Regions from separate parts of the Salinivibrio sp. IB868 genome, predicted to be linked through region 2. Evidence: riboswitches for the same ligand, from Rfam matches in the RefSeq annotation. Region 2 holds a riboswitch; each other region holds the start of a gene.
What was found. Region 2 has a riboswitch for thiamine pyrophosphate ahead of thiD (bifunctional hydroxymethylpyrimidine kinase/phosphomethylpyrimidine kinase). Riboswitches for the same ligand answer to the same signal wherever they lie in the genome.
Positions count from the first base shown of each region.

Region 1 (4,053 bases), on a different contig from region 2:
TATCAAATACATCCTTGTATTTGACCCTGACGGGCCGCACTGAAGTGCGTTAAATTTTGTTCCAGACAAAATTTTGCTTGGCGACCATAGCGCTTTGGACCCACCTGACTCCATGCCGAACTCAGTAGTGAAACGAAGCAGCGCCGATGGTAGTGTGGGGTCTCCCCATGTGAGAGTAGGACATCGCCAGGCTTTGATTACAATTGATTAAAGCCAAGAGATATAAGTCTTTAGTCATACAGCATTGGTGCGGAGTGGTAGTTCAGTTGGTTAGAATACCGGCCTGTCACGCCGGGGGTCGCGGGTTCGAGTCCCGTCCACTCCGCCACTACTTAGAAACCCTGCTAAATTTAGTAGGGTTTTTTTGTTATTGAGCTTCTGGGAAAGATTTGCTTTATAAATAAGCGATCAAACGTCTGAAGAGTAATTGGTGGTGGTAATTTGTCGCGGGATCGCTACAATAGGCACCTATCTACAGGGGTATAGCTCCAATTGGCAGAGCAGCGGATTCCAAATCCGCGTGTTGGGGGTTCGAATCCCTCTACCCCTGCCAAATACCAAAGCATCGACATTGTCGGTGCTTTTTTTGTATCTACTCTCTGTGGTAGCAACCACACCTCTCTAGCCTTTTTCTTCCTCCTGTTTCTTGTTCACATGTCGCGGTATGATGACTTTTTACCAATCGAAAGGAGCAACCCTGTGGTAAGCATATTGTGGGTAGGGCTTGGTGGCGCATTAGGGGCATCCTCGCGTTTTCTCGTATCAGAGTGGAGCGTTGCGGTGCTTGGTCGTGCATTCCCATACGGTACCTTAATAGTAAATGTACTCGGGTCATTAGCGATGGGCGTCTTTTTAGCGGCGATGAGTCAAGAGGTGATTGCTCCGGTGCCTTGGCGCCAACTGGTTGCGATTGGTTTTTTGGGCGCATTTACTACCTTCTCGACCTTTTCAGTAGATACCTTGATGCTGTTCCAACATGGTGAGACGGTGAAAGCCTTGTTAAACGTGGGTCTCAACCTTGCGTTATGCTTGGGAGCGGCCGCGATGGGGGCTTGGCTGCTAGGACGCATTACCGGTTAAGTGAAAACATCGTGTTACGTCGCTTGTTGTTGCGGCGGTGATTTCTTATACTGGCGTTGAACTTGTCGGAGTGCCAATTGGCTGAGACCACATCAAGTGGGATCCGTTGAACCTGATCTGGTTAGGACCAGCGAAGGGAACAAGAGATGCATCAGATCACAGGCCGTACGCGTCTGCCAGTTTGCTCACATCTCAATTCAGCGTTTTCCGGCAAGCATTAATTCCCATAATGAACACCGGAGTAATGCTATGTCGACCCGTAAACAGGCCCGTCTTGAGGCCAAATCTTTTATCGATTCTCTCTCTGCGCAAACCTACCCCAACTCGGAAAAAGTCTATGTCGAGGGATCGCGACCCGATATTCGCGTAGGGATGCGAGAGATCCATTTGTTTCCGACCTTTGTGGGTGGCAGTAAAGACAATCCGCAGTATGAAGCCAATGAATCCATTCGGGTTTATGACACATCAGGGCCTTATACTGACCCACAGAGTGCTATCGATATTTACCAAGGCTTAGCGCCACTGCGCAAAGCCTGGATTGATGAGCGTGCCGATACAGAGTTTCTTGGTGCAGTGAGCTCAGACTATGCGCAGACCCGCCTCAGTGATGAAACCTTAGATGATCTTCGCTTTAGTGCCTTACCGCCTATCCGTCGGGCGAAACCTAACCAATGTGTGACCCAACTTCACTACGCACGCCAAGGCATTATCACCCCAGAGATGGAATTTATCGCTATCCGGGAAAACATGGGGCGCCAGCAGTATCGTGAAGAGCAGCTAAATCGCCAGCACCCAGGAGAAAGCTTTGGCGCTCATTTACCCTCAAACATCACTCCCGAATTTGTGCGCCAAGAAGTTGCTGAAGGGCGTGCGATTATTCCGGCCAACATTAACCACCCAGAAGCGGAGCCGATGATTATTGGGCGTAACTTTCTCGTGAAAGTGAATGCCAATATTGGTAACTCGGCGGTGAGCTCCTCCATTGAGGAAGAAACCGAAAAGTTGGTGTGGGCGACCCGTTGGGGCGCGGATACGGTGATGGATTTATCGACCGGACGCAATATCCACGAAACTCGCGAGTGGATTTTACGTAATAGCCCAGTCCCGATTGGCACTGTGCCTATGTATCAGGCGCTTGAGAGAGTGAATGGCATTGCCGAAGACCTGACTTGGGAAGTGATGCGCGATACCTTGATAGAGCAAGCCGAGCAAGGGGTCGACTACTTTACCATTCACGCCGGGGTGCGTTTGCACTATGTGCCCATGACTGCCAATCGCGTGACTGGGATTGTCTCGCGTGGCGGTTCGATTATCGCCAAATGGTGCTTGGCGCATCATCAAGAAAGCTTCCTCTATACCCATTTTCGCGAAATCTGCGAAATTTGTGCCGCGTATGATGTATCGCTGTCGTTAGGCGATGGATTACGCCCGGGCTCGGTAGCTGACGCGAACGACGAAGCCCAGTTCAGTGAGCTACGTACCCTAGGCGAGCTAACCAAGGTGGCATGGGAATACGATGTGCAGGTGATGATTGAAGGCCCTGGCCATGTGCCCATGCACATGATCAAAGAGAACATGGACGAGCAGCTCACCCATTGCCACGAAGCGCCTTTCTATACCTTAGGCCCGCTGACTACCGATATCGCGCCGGGTTACGACCACATCACCTCTGGGATTGGTGCGGCGATGATTGGTTGGTTTGGGTGTGCGATGCTTTGCTATGTCACGCCTAAAGAGCATCTGGGTCTGCCCAATAAAGAGGATGTTAAAACTGGGCTTATCACCTACAAGTTGTGCGCACACGCCGCCGACTTAGCCAAAGGACATCCGGGCGCGCAGGTGCGGGATAACGCCATTTCCAAAGCGCGCTTTGAATTTCGCTGGGAAGATCAGTTTAACCTTGCTTTAGATCCGGTGACGGCGCGTGCTTATCACGATGAAACCCTGCCTCAAGAGTCGGGCAAGGTCGCGCATTTTTGCTCCATGTGTGGGCCAAAATTCTGCTCTATGAAAATCAGCCAAGAAGTCCGCGATTACGCCAAAGAAAATGGCTATGCCGCTGCGGGCGAAGCGATTGATGTCACCATGCTGGAAGACCCGTTAGCAGGCATGCAGCAAAAATCGCAAGAGTTTCGAGAAAAGGGCAGTGAACTCTACCTGCAAAAATCCCATCATTCGTCACAACAAGGCGCTGAGATAAGCGACAGCGATAAGGTGGAATCATGAGCCTGACCCCGTTTGCGCCTATGTCGGAAGGCATAGGCCCATTATATCCGGTGGTAGACGACGTGGATTTACTTGAACGCTTACTTTGCTTGGGGGTGAAAACCGTACAACTGCGTGTGAAGCAGCCAGCCCATCCACAATTGGCAGACTGGGTACAGCGCGCGGTGGCTTTGGGCCGCACGCACCATGCGCAGGTGTTTATCAACGATCACTGGCAGCTTGCGCTTGAAGCTGGCGCCTATGGCGTTCATCTGGGCCAGCAAGACTTACAAGAGGCGGATCTTGACCGACTTGCGCGGCAAGGCGTGCGCCTTGGCGTATCGACACGCAGTCCCGAACAACTTGCTGCAGCGATTGCGCTCTCGCCCAGTTATCTCGCCATCGGCCATATTTTTCCCACTACCACCAAACAGCTCGCCGAGCCGCCACAAGGCATTTCTGCGTTAGCGCAGCAGGTGGCGACTGTGGATGGCCGCTTCCCGACGGTGGCGATTGGCGGTATTGATCTCAACCGAGCCCCTGACGTTTGGCGCACCGGCGTGGACGCCATTGCGGTGGTCCGTGCCGTGACGCAAGCGCCTGATTTAGCGGCGCGCATTGACGCATTTAATCGCTGTCTTAATCCATCCAGACAGCAAGGAGAGCGCGATGTTATCGGACAGTGAATACCTGCGTTATAGCCGGCAAATCATGCTGCCAGAAGTCGGAGAGAGCGGGCAGCAGGCACTTAGCAATGCGCGCGTGTTG
Region 1 is NZ_MUEW01000003.1:410-4,462, forward strand. It holds rRNA gene rrf (5S ribosomal RNA) at 77-192, shown strand; tRNA gene BZG20_RS03495 (tRNA-Asp) at 252-328, shown strand; tRNA gene BZG20_RS03500 (tRNA-Trp) at 477-553, shown strand; gene crcB (fluoride efflux transporter CrcB) at 700-1,080, shown strand; TPP riboswitch at 1,137-1,236, shown strand; gene thiC (phosphomethylpyrimidine synthase ThiC) at 1,330-3,306, shown strand; gene thiE (thiamine phosphate synthase) at 3,303-3,971, shown strand; gene BZG20_RS03520 (HesA/MoeB/ThiF family protein) at 3,955-4,053, shown strand, end outside.
Region 1: linked by a shared signal. The riboswitch ahead of thiC (phosphomethylpyrimidine synthase ThiC) and the one ahead of thiD (bifunctional hydroxymethylpyrimidine kinase/phosphomethylpyrimidine kinase) in region 2 are both predicted to bind thiamine pyrophosphate.

Region 2 (4,053 bases):
GCACGACGCGGTATATCGCAAATTTAAAGCTAATATGGTCAAGTTTAGCCAGTTCACAAAAAGCACGCAGCGCAGAGGCTTTAATAGTGGTACGACTGTGCTGCGCTTGTTCACTTTGTGTGGCCATGGCATCGGCCACCTGTTGGCCTTGCTCGCTATATTCAATCGCGTCACTGGCAAGCTGATCGGTGAGTGTGCAAGCATGCCCACTCCCAGCGCGAATCTTCTCGACCAGCTGGGTGATATCTTGCGTGGCACTGGCTGTACGTTCTGATAAGCTACGCACTTCATCGGCGACCACCGCAAACCCTCGACCCTGCTCACCGGCACGTGCCGCTTCAATCGCTGCGTTTAAGGCTAAGAGGTTGGTTTGATCGGCGACATCGCGAATCAACTTCACAATACCGCTCACCTCTTGGGCATGCTGGTCGAGCGAACGAATCGCTTCCGACGATTGCTGACATTGCGCGGATAAGGACTGCACGTGACGCGCAAGATCGTTGACTTGCTCGGCACACGACGCCGCCTGATGGCTCACGTCCGTTACCCGTTCTTTTTCACCGTTGATGGTGTCTGCCAAGGTGGCCAGAGACGATTGCGTCGCATTGATTGAGTCACCGAAGTGGCACAAGTTGGCGTCGATGGCTTTTCCCGTTTGGCGTTTTTTCTCTACGGTGGCTAACTCTGCCTGCAATGCCTCTTTCTCTGCATTCAGCGCGTCGATGGTATGGTTGATCTGCTCAATTTTTTGCTGCAGAGCGACTTGTTTTTGCTGCTCTTGTTCAAGTTGACGACGAGATATAAACACGCTGACTCCCAATTAAGTAATTAAGCTTTTTATAATATTTTAACGCTTAATATTGGCGATGTATGATGAGCCAAGCGAAATGTGATCCATTTTGCGCCAATCGTTTGATTTACACTGTAAACCTATAAAAATTACCGCCATACTGACCCTTCTGCAGCAAATGAGCGAAACGCTATGACCTTTTGGTTGCTTTTTAAACGTTGGATTATCAGCCACTTCGCGCATTTAGACGGGCGTATTTTGGGGTTGGTGGTACTCGCCTATGGCGGGATTGGCTGGCTACTTTTACACGGCGCCGGTGAAACAGAGATGACCCAGTCACTCGGCCGCTATGTCTATTACTTGATGGTCACCGCGTCCACTGTCGGCTATGGCGATTATTCGCCCGCAACAGAAGCAGGACAGTGGATTACCGCCTTTTGGATTATTCCCGGTGGGCTAGGGCTGTTCGCCGTTGTGATTGGGCATGTGACCAGTGCCTTAGTGGATTATTGGCGACGTGGATTACAAGGAAAACGGAGTCTTACTGTGAAAAATCATATTCTGGTGTTGGGCTGGAATGGTCAACGCACCATTCAGCTCATTCGTCTACTACAAAGCGGTGTGCATGGCGATCGTCCGATTGTGCTTTGCGTACGTCCCGAAATGGAAAATCCGCTCCCCGGCGAGGTGGAATTTGTGCGCGTCACCAGCTTTACCGATGCAGAGGGGATTGCGCGTGCGGGGATTGATAGTGCTTCGAGCATTATTATCGACAACCCAGAAGACGATATTACCCTATCAGCGGCCCTGTTCTGCGCGCATAAAAATCCGTCAGCGCATCTGCTCGCCTACTTTCAAGACGACGCGCTGAGCCAAATACTCAAACAACACTATCCACACGCAGAATGTGTACCGTCTGTTTCCGTAGAAATGCTAGCGAAAGCCGCTGTTGATCCGGGCTCCAGCCAGTTGCATCACGAGTTGTTGAGTACCGCACAAGGGATGACACAGTATTGTGCGCGCTACCCGACTAACGCGAGCACGACGGATGTGGGTACCTTGTTCAATCAGTTAAAGCATGAATACGATACAACCTTAATTGGTATCGACAAAGGTGAAGGCATTACCCTTAACCCCAGCTTGCAAACCGAAGTCGCCCCCGGCGATCGCCTTTTCTATATTGCCGCTGAACGTTTACCGCATTGGTCGGCGGCGTGATTCGGGCACCATTTATCACACGCGACACTGGCTATTAACCCTTCCGGAGCAGTCCGCCGCCGCCAAGATGGAGGCAACGGACTGGCTTTACGTGCCCTATTCGCGAAAAAACGGTCTATTCGACCACCGAGGTTTCTTGTGCATCAGAATGACACGCTTCGACTGGGTAGGCGTAAAAATGATGCACAGGCCCCGCGCCTCTTCCCACCTTTAACTGCTGACTATGCGCTAAAGCCTCTGTCAAATACTGCTTAGCCGCCCGCCCGGCTTCAATGGGCGTCATTCCCTGCGCGTAATAAGAGGCCATCGCCGCAGACAGTGAACAGCCTGTGCCGTGTGTATTAACGGTTTCAACCCGACGGGCGCTCAGGGTTTGACAGGTATCTTGGCTAATCCACACATCCACGCTTTCAGGGGCGTGATGTAAATGCCCGCCTTTGAGCATCACATAAGGACAGCCTAGCCGACGTAGGGCTGGAACTAACGCATGCATTTGCTCAATGGAGGTGGGGACAGGCTGACCGGTTAATCGCGCCGCCTCAGGCAGGTTGGGGGTGAGCACGGTTGCTCGCGGGATCAGCGCTTCAATCAGCGCTGTCATGGCGTGTTCATCCAACAGAGGATCGCCGCTGGTGGCTACCATCACGGGATCTAAAATCACCGGTAAGTGAGGCGATCGCGCCAGCACGGCGGCCACTTCGCGAATAACCGCTTGGTTGGCGAGCATACCAATTTTCACTGCACGCACCGGCATATCATACAAAACGGCCTCTAACTGGGCACGGACAAAACCAGGATCAACCGCCGAGACGGCCTCAACACCACAGGTGTTTTGTGCGGTTAACGCGGTGATCACCGAGCACGCATAACCGCCAGTGGCTGAAATCGCTTTAATATCGGCTTGAATGCCGGCACCGCCACCACTGTCTGAGCCAGCGATGGTAAGAATAACAGGTGGAGATAGGTTCATAATGGCCCCTTAATCATCAGGGGCGGAAGGAGACAAAGCGCGCCAGAATGCGCCACTTCGTGTGCTGAACGTGTCAGTTCCCTCCGCCAGTGCTAACTGGATCAGGTTCTACGGGTCCTGCTTTCGCAGTCTCAGCAATCACTTGCTCCCCGACTAACACGGTCAGAATATAAACCTTAATGATAAAGCGCAAGTCTGATGTTTCTGATGGCGCGTTTACACATTCTCGTAATGGTTAATGGTCGTATTGCCTTGTTGGGCGGTTTTAAGCAGTTGTTCGAATCCATCTTGGATAAGCGGCCGTGCATATAAAAACCCCTGCACTTGGTCGCAGCCAATTGTCTGTAGCACCTGCTGCTGGCTGACTTCTTCCACCCCTTCGGCAACCACACCATGACCAAAGCCATGGGCTAACTCAATCACGCTACCCACCAAGTGTTTGTCACTGGCGTTGGTGGCCAAATCTTGAATAAAACTGCGGTCGAGTTTAACCCAGTCTACCGGCAGTTGCTTAAGGTAACTCAATGAGCTGTAACCGGTGCCAAAGTCATCCAACGCGATATGCATCCCGGCATCCCGCAGCTGTTGTAGCTCGCGCAATGCCACCGAGATTTGCTGAATCAGTGCCGATTCCGTGACTTCCAATTGAATAATCGCCGGCGGCGTGTTTGTCGCATGGCAGCGAGCCAACACACTCTCGGCAAAACCATGACGGAGTTGCTGGGCAGAGACATTGATTGACAGATGAAAGTGCTCGTCAGTCAGGCCCTGTACGCGCCATTGCGCCACCGCCCCCAGTGCCATCGCCAGTACTTTATCGCCAAGTTGCATCATATCGGCGCTGCGCTCGGCAATGGGAATAAATTCGGCGGGACTTATCGCCCCTAGGGTTGGATGCTGCCAACGCAGTAGTGCTTCTGCGCCCACCAGCAGACCCCCATCAAGCCGCCATTTAGGTTGATAGACCAAGGAGAGATGATTGCTTTGCAAGGCCGAGCCAAGCTCAGTACGTATCAAGTGCTCTCGCTGCGCTTTACTGTCTAGCTCGGGCTGATACTCACCGACAGCCTGATCA
Region 2 is NZ_MUEW01000015.1:47,778-51,830, reverse strand. It holds gene BZG20_RS16275 (methyl-accepting chemotaxis protein) at 1-808, opposite strand, end outside; gene BZG20_RS14545 (potassium channel family protein) at 983-2,008, shown strand; gene thiD (bifunctional hydroxymethylpyrimidine kinase/phosphomethylpyrimidine kinase) at 2,124-2,978, opposite strand; TPP riboswitch at 3,040-3,140, opposite strand; gene BZG20_RS14535 (EAL domain-containing protein) at 3,195-4,053, opposite strand, start outside.

Region 3 (4,053 bases), on a different contig from region 2:
TGCATTATCGCGGGTGGGGTCTCGAGGGTTTCGACAGGACAATGCAGGCGGACTTGCCCGTTATCCAAATAAAGAAACTCAGAGGCGATGGCTTGGGCGTCTTCGGGATGGTGAGTCACCATCACCACCGTTGTGCCTTGCTCTTGGGCGGTACGCTTGACCAGTGCCAGCATGTCCTTTTTTAGCGCAGGATCGAGTGCCGAAAAGGGCTCATCGAGCAACAATAAGGGTTGGTTGCGTGCGATGCTTCTACCCAACGCGATGCGCTGGCGTTGGCCGCCCGACAGTTGCCCAGGTAGACGTGACAGATAGTCTGTTAAACCGACGGCGTGGGCCGCACGGTGGATGCTGTCACGCTGGGAGGCGGTTAGCTTCAGTGATGGTGATAAACCTATCGCCATATTGTCGAATACCGACAAATGGGTAAAGACGTTGTGCTCTTGAAACAAGATAGACAAGGGGCGTTGGTGCGCTGGGGTTGTTGTCACTGGCTTGCCATTAATAGCAATCTCGCCACTATCTGGGGCAATCAATCCGGCAATCAAGGATAATAAGGTGCTCTTACCCGCGCCGCTGGGGCCGAGCACAGCCACAATCTCCCCCGGCGCTATTTTGGCATCAAAGGTCATCCAATCTTGCTGGTAACGATAGTGGACACTAGAAAGCGTCAGCATGCTTGTCTCCATTGAATAAGGCGCGTAAGCAGGGCATAACACCCCAAACTTGTGAGCAGTAACAGCATCGCCGCGGCAGCGCCGGCTTCCATTTGGTAACTGCCCATTAAGCGGAATAAATACAGGGGCAGAGTTTGAAAGTTTTGGCTGCCAAATAGGGCAATCGCACTGAGATCGCCCATCGATAACACAAAACTCACTGCGACACCGCGTGCAATAGGTGCACGTAAACAGTCCCACTCAATCAGACGTAAACGGGTGATGCCCCTTACGCCTAAGGTGGCGCACAGATTATGGTAAGACTGGGCAACTTGAAACGCGGGAGCACTTAGTACTTTGATGAGATAAGGCAGGGCCATCAGGGCGTTCACGGCCATCACCAGCCACAGCGCCAAGCTGAATACGTCGCTAAATTGGCGAAACAGCAAAAAAAGCCCGGTACTGAGGACAATACTCGGTACCACCAAAATAATCGCCCCGAGGGTTTCTATCCCATCCGCCTGTTTTTTGCGCCCATGCAACCGCCAGTGGCGGCTAGCGAGGATCACTGCGGCTGCGAGCACAAAGGCAAAGCTGGTTGCCCCAAAGGCAATGGCCAGTGAGTGCAGTGTTGCCTGCCACAGTGCGCTATCGCTGAGCACAGCTAATGCGCTGGGATTCAGCCCCCGAGCAATCACCACACCCAGTGGTGGTAACACCAGTAGCAAAACGAGACCAATCCATAGACTGTCCCAGCATTTGGCAGCACGGCTATCCAAAGAGGCGGGAAGAGGCAGTACTTCACTGGGCGTACTCGGCAGCGGGCGCGTTAACGTTTGCACGGTAAATGCGATGGCGCCACACAACAGCATTTGCCACAGCGCAAGGACAGCACCTGTTTGTAAATCGAAATCAAAATGAATGGCTTGGTAAATGGCCAACTCTATTGTGGTAGCTTTCGGTCCGCCACCCAGTGCCATCACGGTGGCGAAGCTGGTAAAGCACAACATAAACACTAGCCCGATGATATGGGGCAAGCTTTGGCGTAAATACGGCCATTCTAGGTGCTTAAAACGTTGCCAGCCCTTAAGTCCTAACTGGGTAGCGAGACGACGCTGATCAGCGGGGATCCCCTCTAAAGCTTGCACCATGAGTTGGGCAGAAAAAGGCAGATTAAAAAACACATGAGCGAGCAAAATGCCGCTTAAGCCATAAATAGAAAACGGCATAGCCACATCAAAATGCGCAAAGGCTTGCGCAATCCAGCCGCTGCGGCCATAGATGGCAACCAAGCCAAACACACCCACCAATACCGGTAGTACTAAGGTCATGGCGAATAGCTTAAGTAGCCATGCCTTGGCTGGAAACTGTCGGCGAGACAGTGCGTGGGCGACGGGTATCGCAAGCCCAACGCTGAGCACCACAGATAAAGTGGCCTGCTTAAAGCTAAAGTAGGTGACATGGCGCAGATAGGTATCTTGCCACAACGCGGTGAGCGCTAGGTCGTGGCTGTGAGAGAACAGCGCCCATAGCGCGCTGCCAATCAAAGCCACAACCAGGCTGGCCGCCATACTGCCCGGCCAGGTTCGAGAGGGGTTGAGCATGAAGGTTATTCAACCAACGCCGTTTGCCAATCACGTACCCATTGTTGGCGGTTACCCATCACTTCATCAGGTTGATATAGCAAGCTTTCTTCCGGCTTGTCTAAGGTATAAAAAGCGTCAGGTAAGTTGACATCAGTAACCGGGTACATCCACTGAGTGGTTGGGATCACAGACTGAGCCGCATCACTGAGCATAAATTGTAAAAACGCGTCTGCACGTTCCGGTTGATCGGTATAGGCTGATTTAGCGGCCACTTCGATTTGCATGTAGTGACCTTCTTCAAACATGGCGGCGGCAAAGCGGTCGTCATCATCGGCAACCAGGTGATAGGCTGGCGAGGTGGTGTAAGAAAGCACCATGTCGGCTTCTTTGTTAAGGAACATGTTGTACGCTTCGGTCCAACCTTTGGTCACTGTGATGGTGTTGTCAGCCAATTCGCGCCATGCTTGTTGATTGTTGTCGCCATACACTTTTTGGATCCAAAGCATTAAGCCTTGGCCCACTGTTGATACGCGCGGATCTTGGTAAATCACACTGATGTCGTCACGCTCCTCAATCAAGGCTTTGAGGCTTTTGGGCGGATCGAGTAAACGCGTGGTGTCATACACAAAGGCAAAGTAGCCGTAATCGTAGGGGATAAAGTAGTTGTTATCCCAACCACCAGGCACTTGCAGGCGCTTAGTATTGACCGCGTGCTCGGCGACAATGCCGCTACGCTCGGCTTCTTTCATTAAATTGGTATCCATACCCAGCACGATATCGGCTTTGGTGGTTTCCCCTTCAATGCGCAGGCGATTGAGCAAGGCGGCGCCATCATCAAGAGAGACGAATTCAAGTTGGCAATCGCATTGCTGTTCAAACTTCGCCTTAATTTTAGGCCCTGCTCCCCATTCAGCAATAAAGGAGTCATAGGTGTACACGGTCAGTGGGTCCGCGGCACGGGCACCCAGTGATAATAGCGATAAAGCAACCAGAGTGAGAACAGAGGTAAAAACTTTCACAGCACGCTCCTAAGTTGGGCGTGGGTGTTGAGGCAAGTTGATGGCAACATCAAGTCTCAATCCCTACGCCAGTGTTAGCTGGATCAGGTTCGATGGGTCTAGCGCGGTGCGCAATCTCAGCCGTGAGGCTCCCCAATGAGTACGAGGCCATTGTACTGATTGGCTTAGGGTTAACCAAGCCTTTTAGTTGCCGAGTTGGTTAAGGTCCCAGTTGTAGTCGTATTCCAATGTTACCTCTTGTGGCAATGGAATATCGCGATACTGGTTTATGTGAGCGATCACGCCTTGCTTATCGCCACCAAAGTCAGCCTCAAACCACTTATAGATAGAAGAAAGCCGCCACTGATTGCCTTGCTGACTTACGCCTTTGTCACTGTTAATAAAGGTGTAGGCGGCTTGCTCGAGCTGCGCCTCAAGCGCGTTTGCTTGGAAGGCCTTGGGTTGCAGGTTTGGGCAGCCTAAACTGGCACAATTGACTGCATAGTGGGTACGCGGGTCTTGCCATAGCGGGCGCAGAATACGGTGCTCAATATCATTCAAGGTAAGCGGCTCACCTGCCACCGTGACCACTTCATCATCCCAAGGCCCAAAGCTAAATAACCCACCGAGTTTGGTGATCGAACGGACTGGATAGGCCTCCAAAATCAGCGTCACCGTGACCGCATTGTAAAGGTTGACCCAATACGCGTATTGCTCGTTTTTGGTCAGCGTGCGAGGGTCGCGCGCGGTGAGCATGCGGATGTAATGATCGAGAGCCTTCTTGTCAGCCTCGGTGACCGCCGCATAGTTAAATAA
Region 3 is NZ_MUEW01000007.1:59,668-63,720, reverse strand. It holds gene thiQ (thiamine ABC transporter ATP-binding protein) at 1-674, opposite strand, end outside; gene thiP (thiamine/thiamine pyrophosphate ABC transporter permease) at 668-2,257, opposite strand; gene thiB (thiamine ABC transporter substrate binding subunit) at 2,263-3,258, opposite strand; TPP riboswitch at 3,302-3,403, opposite strand; gene BZG20_RS09060 (DUF547 domain-containing protein) at 3,442-4,053, opposite strand, start outside.
Region 3: linked by a shared signal. The riboswitch ahead of thiB (thiamine ABC transporter substrate binding subunit) and the one ahead of thiD (bifunctional hydroxymethylpyrimidine kinase/phosphomethylpyrimidine kinase) in region 2 are both predicted to bind thiamine pyrophosphate.